Regions from separate parts of the Metabacillus herbersteinensis genome, predicted to be linked through region 2. Evidence: riboswitches for the same ligand, from Rfam matches in the RefSeq annotation. Region 2 holds a riboswitch; the other holds the start of a gene.

Region 1 (8,260 bases), on a different contig from region 2:
TAAGTATTGATCCATGAGTTCTAAATTTTGATCGCGGAGTAGGAAGCGAACCGCCATGTTAGCAGCTTCAGCAATTCGAACTAAAATCGGATTATTTACAAGTGCATCTCCACACCAATCCTCAGTTAAAACAATCACCTTTAATTGTCTTGCTTGAATTTTTTCTAGAAATGAAATGTCATCTTCATTTAACGTGAATCGTTCATATATTGAAAGCATAACTTCTTTGTTAACGGTCATTTTTTCACGGTATTGTTCAAATGTTAGTCCTTTTGAATACCAATCATTAAGGTTCATCTCTTTCACCTCGTAAAGTTAGAATATGTTCTACTTAAAATATCAAATCTTGATTAGAAAAGCGAGAAAGATGCCTGATAAATTGCTTTTTGCTCATTCTTCCTTCAAGAGGATAGAATAATGTGTAATTCGTAAAAGATAAAAAAGGGAGTTTGGATAATTGTGAAGAAGTGTACTTTAAAAACTCACATAATTAAACAAGTGGAACCCGTATCTTTTTACGTTCGTAAATCGTTACTATATTGAGAGCTCTCACAAGGGGTGTTATAAATGACTACCAAGCTTGGTCAAAAATTGGTTAAAGGAAATACTCACCAGTCATTGGATATGAATGAGTTTTATCCTTCATTGATGAAATATTGTTATTGGTTAACAAAAAACAGTTGGGATGCTGAGGATTTAGTTCAGGATACGATGGTAAAAGTTTTCAAGAAATTGGACCGTGAAAACGTGGGTGAAACAACAGTGACTAAATCCTTCCTACGTAAAGTAGCTTATCACCAGTGGATTGACACATTAAAAAAGGTCAAAAAAGAAACACTTCAAGCCGAAATTCCTGAATTGTTTTTTCAAGAATCGACTCAATTTGAAGAGATCGTTGAAGCAATCGAAACACTAACGAATTGTTTAACACCAAAACAATGTACGGTTTTTTTACTAAAAGAGTTCTTTGGTAATCAGCTAGATGAAATTGCTGAAACTTTGAAAATAAACGAAACAGCCGTAAAAACGTTACTATTTCGATCTCGTCAAAAGCTGAAAAAATACTCGGAAGTAGAAAATCCAGAAATCAAAAGCGTTGATTCTTACTGGATTGATACTGATAAGAAGCAATTTATTGATTTGACAATAGAGTCAATTAAACAAAATAATCCGAACATCATTCTTAGAAAAGTGCGTGGTTCAAAACAGACGATAAGAGCAAGAGGCATTCAACCTTACGCTCAATCTAGTATGAAGGTAATGTCTCTTGCTTCTTAAAAATAGGAGGCAATACCATGACAACCATTCCTTATGTAATCGAACAAACAAAATCAGGTGAGCGATCATACGATATTTACTCAAGACTTCTGAAGGATCGGATCATCATGATTGGCTCAGAAATAAACGATCAAATTGCCAACACAGTTGTTGCACAGCTGTTATTTTTAGCTGCTGAAGATCCAGAAAAAGATATTTCTCTCTATATTAATAGCCCAGGTGGTTCGACTTCAGCAGGGTTTGCTATTATGGATACGATGCACTATATCAAGCCTGACGTGCGAACAATCTGCACGGGAATGTCTGCTTCAATGGGTGCAATGCTGTTGCTCGCAGGAAAGAAAGGTAAGCGATATGCATTACCAAATAGTGAGATCATGATTCATCAACCTCTAGGTGGTGCACGTGGGCAAGCGACAGATATTGAAATCTCAGCAAAACGAATTATAAAGCTAAGAGAGCATATCAACTCGATCATCTCCGAACGAACAGGTCAACCACTGGAGCGAATCGCGATAGATACGGACCGAGATTATTTTATGTCTGCACAAGAAGCCAAGGAATACGGGATTATTGATGAGATAATCGAATAGCTTTAACTGAAAAAACCTAAAAGGTGATACGCAGGCCTTCTAGGTTTTTTTCGTTATTTAAAGGAAAATGAACACAACAAGTAGAATTTAATGATCTTACAACTTTACATAAAGGAATGATCTAGCATGATTCAAAGAAACCTCGTCTTAAAAGGGGAGCGTGTTGAGTTAATTCCAATGGAAACCTCACATGCACACGACCTATTCGAAGCGTCTCAGGATGACAATATTTGGACTTACTTACCAGCGAAGGTGACAACCTTAGAACAAATGCATGATGTAGTTGAACAAGCAATTATTGAACGAGAAAAACGTACACAGTACCCGTTCACGATAAAGGATCTTAAAACCAATAAAATAGTAGGAAGCACTCGTTATCTCGTGCTCTCTCCTGAAAACAAAAGTCTTGAAATAGGTTCGACATGGTTAAACTCAAGCGTGTGGAGAACGAGAGTGAATACTGAAAGTAAATATTTACTGTTGAAGCACTGCTTTGAAACTCTTGACCTTAATCGAGTGGAAATCAAAACAGATGCGAGAAACCAGAGGTCACAACAAGCAATTGCAAGATTAGGAGCACAGAAAGAAGGAACATTACGAAAAAATAGGATTCTACCGAATGGTTTTGTTCGAGATTCAGTTATTTTCAGTGTTATTGCAAAAGAATGGCCAGATGTGAAGCATAGATTGGAAGGTTTTTTACATCGTTAATAGAAAAAGTAGCCAAAGTCTCGACGAAAGCTACTTTTTTTAAATATCGAAAGTATATAATTTGATACTAAGTCTGTGTTGCTGAATCCAGCTCTAGCGCCTAGACCCTAGACCCGCTTCCTTTCTAACTAAGCCTTCAGAAACTATATATATTCGGTTACTAAATGTAAATTCCTGTAAATTAATGATGGGAGTTAGCAAGATGTTAATTGTTTTCTATAAAATAGTACAAATTTCATGTTTACATAAGATTCAGATAACTTATAATGAGGGTAACTTTTCAGAAGGAGGGATACCACAATGGGAAAAGGTAGAATCCGAGTAGAAGAGAGAATTAAGGCTGAAACAGACGAAGAAATGTATGAAGCACAATTATTAGCTGATGATCATAAAGACGAGAGAGAGTGATTTTTCGCTCTCTTTTTTTAAATTGAAAAAAGAGAGAGGCATAACCCTCCCTACTTAAAGATCATCAAACCCATTATCTACTGAGTTCACCTTCGTATATTGTCTGGACTTTTGCTCGAAAAAGTCAGATTTACCAAGATCAACATCTTCGTACGCTTTAATCCACTTTAAAGGATTAGTACGATATCCTTCAAAAGGTCTGTCATAGCCAAGCTGAACACACCTAACATTTGCATAAAACTTAATATAGTCCTCTACATCCTTCATGTTGATGCCATCGATTTTATTTCCAAGTATAGAACGGCCCCATTCGATTTCTAATTCCGCTGCTTTTCTAAATGTTTGTTGGATGAAATAGGCTAGCTCAGGTGTATCATATTCTGGATATTCATTTAGAATTTCTTTGAAAATTTTTACGAATAAATCCACATGGATCTGTTCATCACGATTAATGTAGTTAATCATTGTGCTTGTTGCGACCATTTTTTGATTTCTGGCCAGATTGTAGAAAAAAGCAAAGCCGGAATAAAAGAATAATCCTTCTAAAATGACATCATAGACGATCGACTTTAATAGGTTTTCGACATTAGCCTCTTCCGCAAAAGCTTGATAGCCGTTCGTGACAAAGTCATTGCGATCTCGTAAAGTCTGGTCAGATCGCCAATAATTAAATACCTCGTCTTGAATATGCTTCGGAACGATGCTTGATAAAACATAGGAATAGGAATGGTTATGGACCACTTCCTGCTGTGCGAGAATAATCATCAGCGCATTTACACTGGAATCAGTAAGGTAGTCGGCAACTTTTCCAGCATAATCTGTTTGAATGCTGTCGAGTAATGCGAGCAGTCCAATGACTTTTAAAAAGGCATCTCGCTCATCGACACTTAGCTCTTTGAACTGCTTAATATCTTGAGACATATTAATCTCAAATGGTGTCCAAAAATTCGAAAGCATTTTTTTGTATTTTGGATATGCCCATCCGTAGGCAGTATCATCCCAGTTAAGAATATTTGAACTTTTTCCGTTAATGATCCTTGTCGAACGATTTGGAGCGGTTGGATCCATGAGAACGCGTTTTGTTAACGCCGTTTTTGTCATTGTGTTACCTCCCTTTTGATCAACTAGCACAGGATTCGCATTCTTCAATCGCACTGGAAGTAGAACGGACGTAATATGTCGTTTTTAAGTCTGCTTTCCAGGCGGCAAGGTGCAGGTCTAGGAGCTCTACTGCTTTAATCGTATTTTGAACATAAAAGTTAAAGGAAATAGATTGATCAATATGACGTTGTCTTGCTGCATTTTGTTTGATACTCCAGTGTTGGTCGATAAAATAAGCTGATTTATAATACCATGTTGTTTCTGCGTTTAAGTCAGGCGCTGTGACTGGAATTTTGTAATCCTTTTTTTCTTCGGAGTACACTTTTTGAAATATAGGGTCGATGCTTGCTGTGCTTCCTGCGATAATTGAAGTAGAAGCATTTGGTGCAACAGCCATCAAGTAGCCGTTGCGAACGCCAAACGTTTTTACTTTATCGCGAAGTTCATCCCATGGGAGGCTACTCCCTGCTGTTTTGTAATTTCTCTTTGTAAAATAGGAACCATTTTCCCAATCTGAACCATGAAAAACAGAGTAAGCACCCTTTTCTTTTGCTAATTCCATGCTAGCTTGGATCGTATAATAAGAGATTTCCTCATAAAGCTTGTCCGCATAAGCGACTGCTTCATCACTTTCCCATTTTAGTTGCCTTAATGCTAGAAGGTGATGCCATCCGAAGGTTCCCAACCCAATCGAACGGTATTTCTGATTGGTTAGTTTTGCTTGTAAAACTGGGATGTTATTGAGATCAATGACATTGTCTAACATCCGAACTTGAATAGGAATTAATCTCTTTAGAACGGAATCGGTTACAGCTTTGGCGAGATTAATAGATGAGAGATTGCAAACAACAAAATCACCAGGTGTTTTCACTGTGATAATTTTCCCGTCTTCTGTGTACTGCTCGTCCTGAATCGTTGGGCTTTGATTTTGAGTAATTTCGGTACAAAGGTTGCTACAGTAGATCACTCCAACATGAGAATTTGTATTTTTTCGATTTACTTCATCGCGGTAAAACATATAAGGTGTGCCTGCCTCAAGTTGACTAATCATAATCCGCTTCATGATATCAATGGCCGGAATAGTTTCTCTTGAAAGAGTAGGGGTGTTCACACAATCCCAGTATTTTTCTCTAAAGCTTCCATTGCCTTTTTCCTCATCGAAATAGTCTTCTAAGCTGTATCCCATTACTCGACGAACTTCATGGGGATCAAATAAATGCCATTCACCACGCTTTTCGACCTGTTCCATAAATAAATCAGGAATACAAACGCCTGTAAACAAATCATGGGTCCTTAGACGTTCATCACCATTGTTCAATTTTGCATCTAAAAAGGAAAAGATATCTTTGTGCCAAACATCAAGATAAACCGCGATTGCTCCTTTTCGTTGCCCAAGCTGATCAACACTTACAGCTGTGTTGTTTAATTGCTTCATCCAAGGAATGACACCAGAAGATACTCCTTTGAAACCTTTAATATCACTGCCACGACTTCTCAGCTTACCTAGATACGTGCCAATTCCGCCACCTGCTTTTGATAAATTCGCAATATCAGTGTTGCTATCAAAGATTCCTTGTAAACTATCATCGATCGTATCGATAAAACAGCTTGATAGCTGTCCGATTGGTTTTCCTGCGTTGGAGAGAGTAGGAGTTGCGACAGTCATATATAGATTGCTCATCGCCCAATATGCTTCTTTAACTAGGTATAAGCGTTTTTCTCTCTCCTCATTTGCAAGCAAAGTCATCGCAATGATTAAAAACCGTTCCTGTGGGAGCTCGTACACTTGCTTGTTGAAATCTCGGGCTAAATAACGGTCGCTTAAGGTACGAAGTCCAATGTATGTAAATAGCTTGTCGTTGTCGGGGTTGATGATTGCACCTAGCTCTTCAATTTCATCCTTCGAATAGGAGGTTGTTAAGAATGTGCTATAGATTCCTTTTGATTCCAAAGCTGTGAGAAGCTCATAAAAGGGGCCGTATTTTTCTTCCTTTGGATAGTGACGAGCGTGTGCAGACTCTGCATAAAGTTTTTTCAGAAAAAGCTGTGCACAAAAGTACGTCCAATCGGGTTCTGTTTCACTAATATGTGATAAACCTTCTAAGATTAGTAGATTGGTTATTTGTTCGGAGGAATACATTTCCCTTTGTGAGATGGATAGAAGAACTCGTTCAATGAAGTTCTCTAATGGGAGAGCAAGGAAGTCTTGTCCAAGGTTTTCGAGAGAGCGCTGCAATTTTAAAGAATCAAATTGAGTTACAGTTCCATCGTTACTATTTTTTATCAACGTCTGGGTCAATTGTGTTGTCATTGTCATCCTCCTGTTTAACAAAAATAAAAAATCCACTCGTAGATTGAGTGGATCAAACGATAGCACAATGAAGAAGGTAACCCAAATAACCTTCATTTTATCCCATCGTTTCATCTTCTCAGGTCCCCGAAGAATTCGAAACTTTGCAAGTTACAGGCAGGTCTACTGACTTGTGCTTAATCCTACTTAGAGTCCTTCCCATACGATATCTTGATGTATTGTACAGTGGCTTTTCTCAGTTCGTCACACTTACAGTTGCGGGGACAGCTCTGGAATTTCACCAGATTCCCTATTATGCCAACTTGGCACCTGTTCTTACAGTTAATACTATATATAGTTACTAACGTTATTGTTAATTCAATATGTAGTGTGTATCTTATATAAACATCATATAGGACTAGTCGTTTCTTTTCAACTAAAAAGTGATGATTGTCGAAAAGAATTGAATATGATCATTCTAAAAAGTTCTCAGGGTTAGCTCTTTAATAAAATCTGTAACCATGTCATACTAGGGAAAAGATTGTTAAAATTCCGATTCGAAAGGGAGTAGAATATGCGCGTTTTATTACAAGATCAACTGTTGAATAGAGATGAAGTGGCAATTGATATAGAAGACCGGGGTTATCAATTTGGCGATGGCGTTTACGAAGTGATGCGGGTGTATGAAGGACAACTGTTCACTATAAATGAGCACTTAGAAAGACTTGCGAGAAGTGCAGATCAAATTAGAATGAAACTACCACTACGTCTTGATGTATTAAAAGAGAGACTTATAGAGTTAGTGAGTGAAAACTCAGTGCAAAATGGTGCTGTATATGTACAGGTTTCTCGAGGTGTAAGTTTAAGAAATCATTCATTTCCGGGCGATAAGGTTACACCTGTATTAATCGCGTATCCGTTACCTGGAAAAAAACCTGCTCAAGAGCAACAAAATGGTGTTCAAGTGAACCTTGTTGATGACATGCGCTGGCTTCGCTGTGATATAAAGAGTTTAAATTTATTGTGGAATGTTATGGCAAAGCAAGAGGCCTTAGATAAAGGGACATATGAGGCACTTCTGCATCGTGATGGCACAATCACTGAAGGATCTTCAACAAATTTCTATGCAGTGAAGGATGGAACTGTTTATACACATCCAGCGAATAACCTGATTTTGAATGGAATTACAAGAATGAAAATTATAGAGCTTTGTAGTGAAAATGGAATACCTTTTATGGAAAAAGAACTCTACATTAATGAGCGAACTTCTTTTGATGAAGCATTTATTTCTTCAACAACGATTGAAATTGTTCCTGTAACAAAAATTGAGGAAGATGTAATTGGTGAAGGGAAGCCTGGTGAAGTAACTAAAAGGCTCCAGGAGTTGTTTCGGAAAATCACACCTTAGGGAAAATTTAATAAAAAGAGCCGCATAAAAATCATTTCAACGATTTTTACGCGGCTCTTTTTGTATTATCCTTTCGCTCTAAATCCAAACAAAATCGTAAATAAAGGAGAGATATATAGAAAAAAGGCGAATGGCAAGTAGTCGATAACTGAGACACCTAATGTTTGAGCGAAAAATGCTCCGCTAACGCCCCAAGGAACGAGCGGGTTAATAAGTGTGCCCGAATCTTCGAGGGATCGAGATAAGTATTTACGATCAATCGCCATTTTTTCGTACAATGGTTTAAATGTTTGTCCAGGTATTAAGATCGATAAGTATTGTTCTCCTGTTAAGAGATTTACACCTAAAGAGGAGGCGACAGTTGAGAGAATCAGTTGGCCACGAGACTGAATTCGTTCAAAAAGCCCAGTTAATAACGTTGTAATGATCTGTAATTTTTCTAAAAGTCCACCTAAAGCAAATGCGATCATA
Region 2 (8,260 bases):
TCAATGTCAATTCCGTCTAGCTTCTCTCGCTCAGTTAGTTCCATGAGCTCGTTTGTTAGCTTTGTACGAGAAGCTGAATTAGAAATCGCTGTTTTGAAATACTCGTACGATTCACCACCCTCAATGTGATACCAGCCCCCTACTGCCAAAATTGCTTTAGTTTCATGTTGATGTGCTTTTTGGACCATCGATCGCAGGTTAGTTAAAGCTGTATCTCCATTTAACAGAACACTTCCATCTTTTGCAGGGTGGGCAAAGGAGAAAATAACGTGTGTTAGATTCGAATAATCGACTGTAGCAGGGTCCCGAAAATCCTGTACATAGCCCATTAGTATTTTTGGATTTATCTGTTCTATTTTTGGCTTTTGCTTTTGGATTGGAAATTTTGCTGACTGCGGTGCCTGTTTTGTTTTTTGTAGTGTTTGTGGGTCAGATCTTTCTTGTTGAGTGTCGTTACTAGAATAAAAAACTCCTAAAATAAATCCTCCTGTGAAAGTCAAAACTGCTACTATCAATAGGAGAAAGATGCTTTTCTTCATTATCTCCATTCATCCTTTCACAATCTATGGTCTCCTAGAATAGTAACAAAAAAGGGGAACAAAGAGGGGTGGTAATATAACCCTGATAACCCAATGGACAACATAAATTTTTGGCGTAAAATAAAAAAACAGCCTCACACTTTTCTAAAAGTGTGAGGCTGTTCGAGTGCTAACTTATACCATTACTTTGCACATATCATTTGTAAATTCTACAGGATCTTGTATTGGCAATCCCTCAATCAGCAGAGCTTGGTTGTACAATAATTTTGTATATAAATTTACCTTCTCTTTATCTTGTTCAAAGGCAGCTTTTAATGACTGGAATACCTCATGATTGCTGTTAATTTCTAAAACTTTATCAGCTTTAATATTTTGGTTATCAGGCATTGCACTTAGAATTTTTTCCATTTCAATTGTTACTTCACCATCTGTTGATAAACATACCGGATGGGTTCGTAATCGTTTTGAGACTCTTACATCCTTTACTTTGTCGGATAAAATAGTTCTCATAAAGTCGAAGAGTTCTTTGTTTTCGTTTTCTTCTGACTCGGTATTATTTTGACTTTCATCTGCTTCAATGCCTAAGTCACCACTAGATACTGATTTAAATTCTTTCTCTTTATAGACCCCGATCATCTTGATAGCAAACTCATCGATATCATCTGTGAAGTATAAAATTTCATAGCCTTTATCAGAAACTAACTCTGTTTGTGGGAGCTTTTCAATTCTTTCATTCGATTCTCCAGAAGCATAGTAAATATATTTTTGATCTTCAGGCATTCTTGAGACATATTCATCGATTGTTACGAGCTTCTTCTCTTTAGATGAATAGAACATGATTAGATCCTGCAATGTTTCTTTATGAGTTCCAAAATCACTATAAACACCATATTTCAACTGTCTGCCAAAAGACTTAAAGAATTCTTCATACTTTTCTCTTTCATCCTTTAACAAACTTTGCAATTGGCTTTTTATTTTTTTATTAATATTTTTTGCAATAAGTTTCAATTGGCGATCATGTTGCAACATTTCTCTTGATATATTAAGAGATAAATCCTCAGAATCAACCATTCCTTTTACAAAACTAAAATAATCAGGTAAAAGGTCTGCGCATTTGTTCATGATTAATACACCATTGGAATAAAGCTCTAATCCTTTTTCATATTCCTTTGAATAGTAGTCATAGGGCATATTTTCAGGAACATACAAAATGGCATTATATCTGATACTGCCATCGACACTGAGGTGGATATGCTTGATTGGCTTGTCGAAACCGTAATGCTTTTCATTATAAAAGTTTTCGTAATCTTCAGCAGTTAGCTCACTTTTATTTTTTCTCCAGATCGGAACCATGCTGTTAACAATCTGTTCTTCCTGATAATCTTCTAATTCATTTTCGCTATCTTCTTTAGGTCGTTGTCCACTAACATCCATTTTGATTGGGTAGCGAACGAAATCAGAATATTTTTTGATGATGGCTTTTAATTGACGCTCTTCTAAAAACTCTTCATAACTATCATCTTCAGTGTTCTCTTTAATTTTTAGAGTAATCTCTGTACCAACTGACTCTTTTTCATGTGGGGTAATAGAGAATCCATCTGCACCCTCTGATTCCCACTTGTAAGCTTCATCACTACCCAAAGCTTTACTAATTACAGTCACAACGTCGGCAACCATGAATGCTGCATAAAATCCAACCCCGAACTGACCAATAATGTCATGTCCATCCTTTAATTCATTTTCACTTTTAAATGCTAAAGATCCACTCTTTGCAATGATACCAAGGTTATTTTCAAGATCTTCTTTGGTCATCCCAATACCTGTATCTGTAATTGTTAATATTCGGTTGTCCTTATCAGCAGACACTTTTATGTAGTAACTATCATTGTCAAAAGTTAATGTATCATCTGTTAAAGCTTTGTAATAAATTTTGTCGATTGCATCACTTGCATTTGAAATTAACTCTCTTAAAAATACCTCTCGTTTAGAATAAATGGAATTGATCATCATTTCTAACAATCTTTTGGATTCTGCTTTAAATTCTTGTTTCACCATTAAAACCTCTCCTTTCAAAAATAAACGGACTTGAACATACTTAAACGTAATATGTACTTCGCAAGACCGATAAGTATAAGTTTAGCACTCTAGCTGTTCAAGTGCCAATCTATTATTTTAATATCATATACTCTATTTGTTGTCAATAAGTGAGTTTTAATTTTACATTTCATTAAATAGATGTAATATAAAAGCCAAATCCTTGAAACATAAGGATTTGGCCTATTAATAATGAACTTATACTACCGAATCATTGCTCTATTTTTTCTATGCTCCTTACGAGCAGGTGCCGTTTCAAAAAGTCTTTTTTCTTCATTTGAATGGGGTATTATTTTTGGAACTGAAATCGGTTTTCCGTTTTGATCAACAGCTACCATTGTAAGAAAAGCTTCCGTAGTTAAAGTTTTCTTATCCAATAATAAGTCAGTAGAGTAAACTTTTACAAATACTTCCATGGGGGTTCTTCCTGTTGATGTAACACTAGCTTCTAAACTTAGAGCATCTCCAACAGTGGCAGACGATAAGAAGTCTACAGAATCAATTGATGCTGTGACAACCACATTATTGCAGTGCTTCATAGCTGCCAAGGCAGCGATTTCATCGATATGGGATAGAACCTTCCCACCTAAAATTGTTTTTAACTGATTCGTATCAGGCGGAAGGACAAGTTTTGTCTGTATAGTTCTCGAACGTTCTACTGAATATGCTTGTTCCATTTCATTTTACTCCTTCCGTGATTGGTATCTTTAATGTTCCTTTCCCACGAGCAGCTTTTCTCTCGTTTGTTCTGCCGCTTTAACCATCACTCTAAGTGCTTCGACGGTCTCATCAATACCACGTGTTTTTAACCCGCAATCAGGATTAATCCAGAATAGCTTTGGATCAAGCACTTGAAGAGCACGATCTATGTTTCTTGTCATCTCTTCAAGCTTTGGTATCCGTGGACTATGAATGTCGTATACACCAAGACCGATGCCTTTGTTATACGTATTTTCTTCAAAGGCATGAATTAATTCACCATGACTTCTTGACGTTTCGATCGAAATAACATCAGCATCGAGCGCTTTAATCGCATCGATAATATCCGCAAAATCCGAATAACACATATGGGTATGAATTTGTGTACCGTTTTGCACAGATGTTGTTGCAAGTTTAAATGCGTAGACTGCAGCGTCAAGATAGCTTTCCCATTTTTCCCGTTTTAATGGCAACCCTTCACGAAGTGCTGGTTCATCGACTTGAATCATATGAATTCCATTCTCCTCAAGTGTTTCAACTTCTTTTCGAAGTGCTAGCGCAATTTGGTTTGCAACAACGTAGCGTGAAACATCATCGCGAACAAACGACCAATTTAAAATTGTAATGGGACCTGTCAACATTCCTTTTACAGGTTTGTCTGTTAACGTTTGAGCATATACGGTTTCTTTGACTGTCATTGGTTTTAAATAGTTCACGTCACCGTATATAAGCGGTGGCTTCACACATCGAGAACCATATGACTGTACCCAACCGAATTTAGTGAATTGAAAGCCATCTAATTTTTCACCAAAATATTCAACCATGTCTGTACGTTCAAATTCTCCATGTACAAACACATCTAGACCAAGTTCTTCTTGAATTTCTATCCATTTATTAATTTCAGCTTTTATATATGTTCCATACTCTTCACCAGTTAGCTCTCCTTTTCGCCACTTTAAACGCTGTTTTCTTACTTCTTGTGTTTGCGGGAAGCTTCCAATTGATGTAGTTGGAAGAAGTGGTAATTGAAAAGCCTTTTCTTGAAAACCTTGACGGATTTTAAATGGTGCTTCACGTTCAGCTTTATACGAATGCAAATTCTCAATGGCTTCTTGGACTTGTCTATTGTTTCGAAAGGATGATTCATTTAACTCCTCAATTGCTTTTATACTCGCTGTGATCTCCTTATGTATTGTTCCCTTCCCAGCGTTTAATCCTTTTGTAAGCACTACAATTTCAGATAATTTTTCATCTGCAAATGATAGTGCATCTTTTATAACTGCATCGAGTGTATTTTCGCTTTTAACTGTCACTGGTACATGTAGTAAGCTTGATGAAGGCTGTACAAGGAGACGATCCTTTGAAACAACCTCCGAAATCTCTGCAAGAAGTGAGGACTTTTCATCAAGATTCGCACACCATATGTTCCGTCCGTCAATTACTCCAGCAGCAAGCACTTTATCTTTTGGGAAACCATATTTTTTCAAAGCTGCAAGATTTTCCCCATGATCATGTACAAAATCTAGGCCAATTCCTTGAACAGGGAGTGAAACGATATCTTCGTATTTTTCAATGCTCTCAAAATAGGTTTGCAAAATAATTTTCACTTCTGGTGCTGCTTCACGCAATGTTTGATAGACTTCGTTAAATAAAGCAACCTCTTCTTTTAAAAGTGTTGTCGATAAAATAGGTTCATCGATTTGCACCCACTCTACGCCTTCTTTTTGCAATTCACGTAATATGTCAGCATAAAGCGGCACAAATTGATTAACAATTGTTTTAAAGTCACTGTCTTTATATCCTTTTGACAGCTTTATAAATGTTATAGGTCCTAAGATAACAGGCTTACCTTCGATATCAAGTTTGTGTTTCGCCTCTTTATAAAATTGAAGTGGACGGTTTTCAACAAGAGTTGGTTCTACTTCATCCAGTTCTGGAACAATATAGTGATAGTTTGTGTTAAACCATTTTGTCATTTGGGATGCAACCGCACCATTCGTACCACGTGCAATATCAAAATATGTTTCAAGTGATACTTTACCTCCATCGTACTCAAAGCGCTTCGGAACTAGACCGAACATAACAGCTGTATCAAGTACATGATCATACAAGCTAAAATCTCCAACCGGAATTAAGTCTATTCCTTGATCAATTTGCTTCTGAAGATGATGTAGACGAATTCCTTCAATTTCTTTTAAGAATGATTTTTCTTCAAGTTTTCCTGCCCAAAACTGTTCAAGTGCCTTTTTCCATTCGCGTTGTTCACCAATTCTTGGATAACCTAAATTCGAGCTTTTTACTTTACTCATCTTATTTATCACTCCTTCGATAGTTTTCGTCTTCAACTAGCCACGTTCCTAAGTGGCAGTAACTCCCTTTGGTCGAAACTGACACTAAGAACCTGATAAGGTTAACTAACCATCAGAAGGTCACTGATGGAAGTTAAACTAAAAAATCTCCCTTTTCAAATAGAAAAGAGAGATTCATACGCATAGCTAACTAGAGTTGAGACCTACTGGTTTCCTCAACACGTATTCCTCACCCCTCCCCTATATCCCCGTAGAGCAAAAGTACATACAACAGGCAGGTCTCCTGACTTAGGATCTTCGCTTCTTATCCCTTCCCATTTCAATATGAAACAGTGGTTGATTGATAAGTTGCTCCCCATTACAGTGGCGGGACCGTGCCGGAATTTCACCGACTTCCCTTTTAAGCTGTATAAATCTTTCACACAGCACCTAATTGCGTTTTATATTAAATTTTTTAAAGATAAGCGTTGGACGCTGCCTCCACTTCTCTTGATTAAGAGTTTTAATGTTTTATAATATTTTGAATTTAATAGCCATATTAGCATGCCAAACACATCCTGTCAAAAAAACCTTTCAAAATAAGTAACGGGTTCACTTGTGGGGTGCAGAAATTTAAATAACAAGTCGAATTCAATGGCTCATTCACAAGTTTTTAACCTCTTAATTCGTGGGAAAATTCATATATGTTTTTTTCCAAGTCGTTGCAAAGGACATTTCGCTTTCTATCCTACGGGGTTTTGTCCTCCATCAGCTCTATGAAGGACATTTTCCCTGCTTTCCTACGGAGCTTTATCCTTCATAAGCTTTATGAAGGACATTTCCTCTGCTTTCCTACAGAGTTTTGTCCTTCATAAGCTTTATAAAGGACATTTTTCTTGGTTCACTATAAAACTTCAATAAATATTCACACTATAAATCACACACACTCCAATAATTATTTCTACCTTTAGAATTTACCTTTCGAATTCGGAGAGAATAAGACAAGAAACAACATCTAACCTTGATATGACAACAAAAAACACACTGTGATTTCTTATGAAATACAGTGTGTTTTCTCCCTGAGAATTGTTTGTTTGCACCTCTGAAGTGAACCCCTTCAAAATAAGAAGGGGTTCCTCACATTTAAATTAAACTAGACCAATGCTTCTAGACGTTCTTGTACAGACTCTTCAGTCAGACCATGCTCGCTTATATATCTATTTCTTGAATTAACTCTACATTCATGACTACATGCACGTAAATATTTATGTTCATTTTCTTCTGAACAAAGAATTTTTTTATTGCATTCTGGGTTTGCACAGTTAACATAGCGCTCACATGGTTCATTTGTAAAGTAATCTCTGCCTACAACTGTTGGTTCTACTCCATTAACAGGTACGCTAATTCTTTCATCAAACACGTAGCATTGTCCATCCCATAGTTTACCTTGCACTTCTGGGTCCTTGCCATATGTGACGATGCCACCATGTAATTGTGCTACATCCTCAAATCCCTCTTTGCGTAACCAACCTGAGAATTTTTCACAGCGGACTCCTCCTGTACAGTACGTAAGGATCTTTTTGCCCTCGAATTGTTTGCGATTTTCTCGAATCCATTCAGGCAGTTCTTTAAATGTATTTATATCAGGCATGATCGCATTACGGAAACGACCTAATGAATATTCGTAATCATTTCTAGCATCGATTACTACCGTGTCTTCCTGTTGCATTGCTTCATAAAATTCTGTTGGGCTATAATATTTTCCAGTTACCTCAAGAGGATTCACATCATCTTCTAGTCGTAAAGTGACGAGTTCCGGTCTATGACGGACTTTCATTTTTTTGAAAGCATGTTCATCTGCTTCATCTATTTTATAGACCATCTCTTTAAACCGAGGATCCTCTTTCATTGTTGCCATATATTGGTCTGTTTGCTCAACTGTACCAGATATCGTGCCGTTTATACCTTCATGAGCGATTAAGATTCTACCTTTTAAGCCAAGAGATTGACAGAATTCTAAATGCTGTTGTGTATATTCTTCTGGATTTTCAATTGTAACATAGTGGTAATGCAGTAATACGCGAAATTGTTTATTCTCCAATTTAATTCACCTTCTATATTTATATTTGCAAGATATCCATACAGAAGTGTTTACTTGCGGCTATTTTTCGCTTAAAAAGTTCGCACTCTATTAAAACAAAAATCAAGAGAAATTGCAATCATTTTCTTCTCATTTATAACCTAAAAAAAGACTGATCGCTTAATACTGGACGATCAGTCCTCATACTCTCATATTTTTGAACAATTACTTGTTCATTTACTAAAGCATCTATTTAAATTACCTTAGCAGCAATATTTAACCTATTCTCTCAATAATCGTAGCATTCGCCATCCCATGTCCTTCGCACATGGTCTGTAAGCCAAACCGACCTCCCGTACGTTCTAGTTCATGCATCATTGATACCATCAACCTGGCTCCACTAGCTCCTAGTGGATGACCTAGTGCAATCGCTCCACCATTTGGGTTTAGTTTCTTAGGATCTGCTCCTGTTTCTTTTAACCATGCTAACGGAACAGATGCGAACGCTTCATTTACTTCGAACACATCAATATCATCAATTGAAAGTCCTGATTTTTCTA

What was found. Region 2 has a riboswitch for cobalamin ahead of metE (5-methyltetrahydropteroyltriglutamate--homocysteine S-methyltransferase). Riboswitches for the same ligand answer to the same signal wherever they lie in the genome.
Region 1: it holds a riboswitch for cobalamin, as region 2 does, so the genes downstream of both, ACFFIX_RS11835 (ribonucleoside-diphosphate reductase subunit alpha) here and metE (5-methyltetrahydropteroyltriglutamate--homocysteine S-methyltransferase) in region 2, are expected to answer to the same signal.

The regions. Positions count from the first base shown of each region.
Region 1 is NZ_JBHLVO010000008.1:92,826-101,085, reverse strand. Features, by position in the region: gene ACFFIX_RS11865 (thioredoxin family protein) at 1-297, opposite strand, end outside; gene ACFFIX_RS11860 (RNA polymerase sigma factor) at 568-1,278, shown strand; gene clpP (ATP-dependent Clp endopeptidase proteolytic subunit ClpP) at 1,296-1,871, shown strand; gene ACFFIX_RS11850 (GNAT family N-acetyltransferase) at 1,998-2,582, shown strand; gene ACFFIX_RS11845 (YhdX family protein) at 2,883-2,990, shown strand; gene ACFFIX_RS11840 (ribonucleotide-diphosphate reductase subunit beta) at 3,045-4,091, opposite strand; gene ACFFIX_RS11835 (ribonucleoside-diphosphate reductase subunit alpha) at 4,111-6,498, opposite strand; cobalamin riboswitch at 6,541-6,729, opposite strand; gene dat (D-amino-acid transaminase) at 6,956-7,789, shown strand; gene nhaC (Na+/H+ antiporter NhaC) at 7,855-8,260, opposite strand, start outside.
Region 2 is NZ_JBHLVO010000015.1:72,999-81,258, reverse strand. Features, by position in the region: gene ACFFIX_RS16570 (glycoside hydrolase family 18 protein) at 1-539, opposite strand, end outside; gene htpG (molecular chaperone HtpG) at 714-2,594, opposite strand; gene ACFFIX_RS16560 (acyl-CoA thioesterase) at 2,837-3,310, opposite strand; gene metE (5-methyltetrahydropteroyltriglutamate--homocysteine S-methyltransferase) at 3,341-5,641, opposite strand; cobalamin riboswitch at 5,898-6,090, opposite strand; gene trhO (oxygen-dependent tRNA uridine(34) hydroxylase TrhO) at 6,774-7,721, opposite strand; gene ACFFIX_RS16545 (thiolase family protein) at 7,977-8,260, opposite strand, start outside.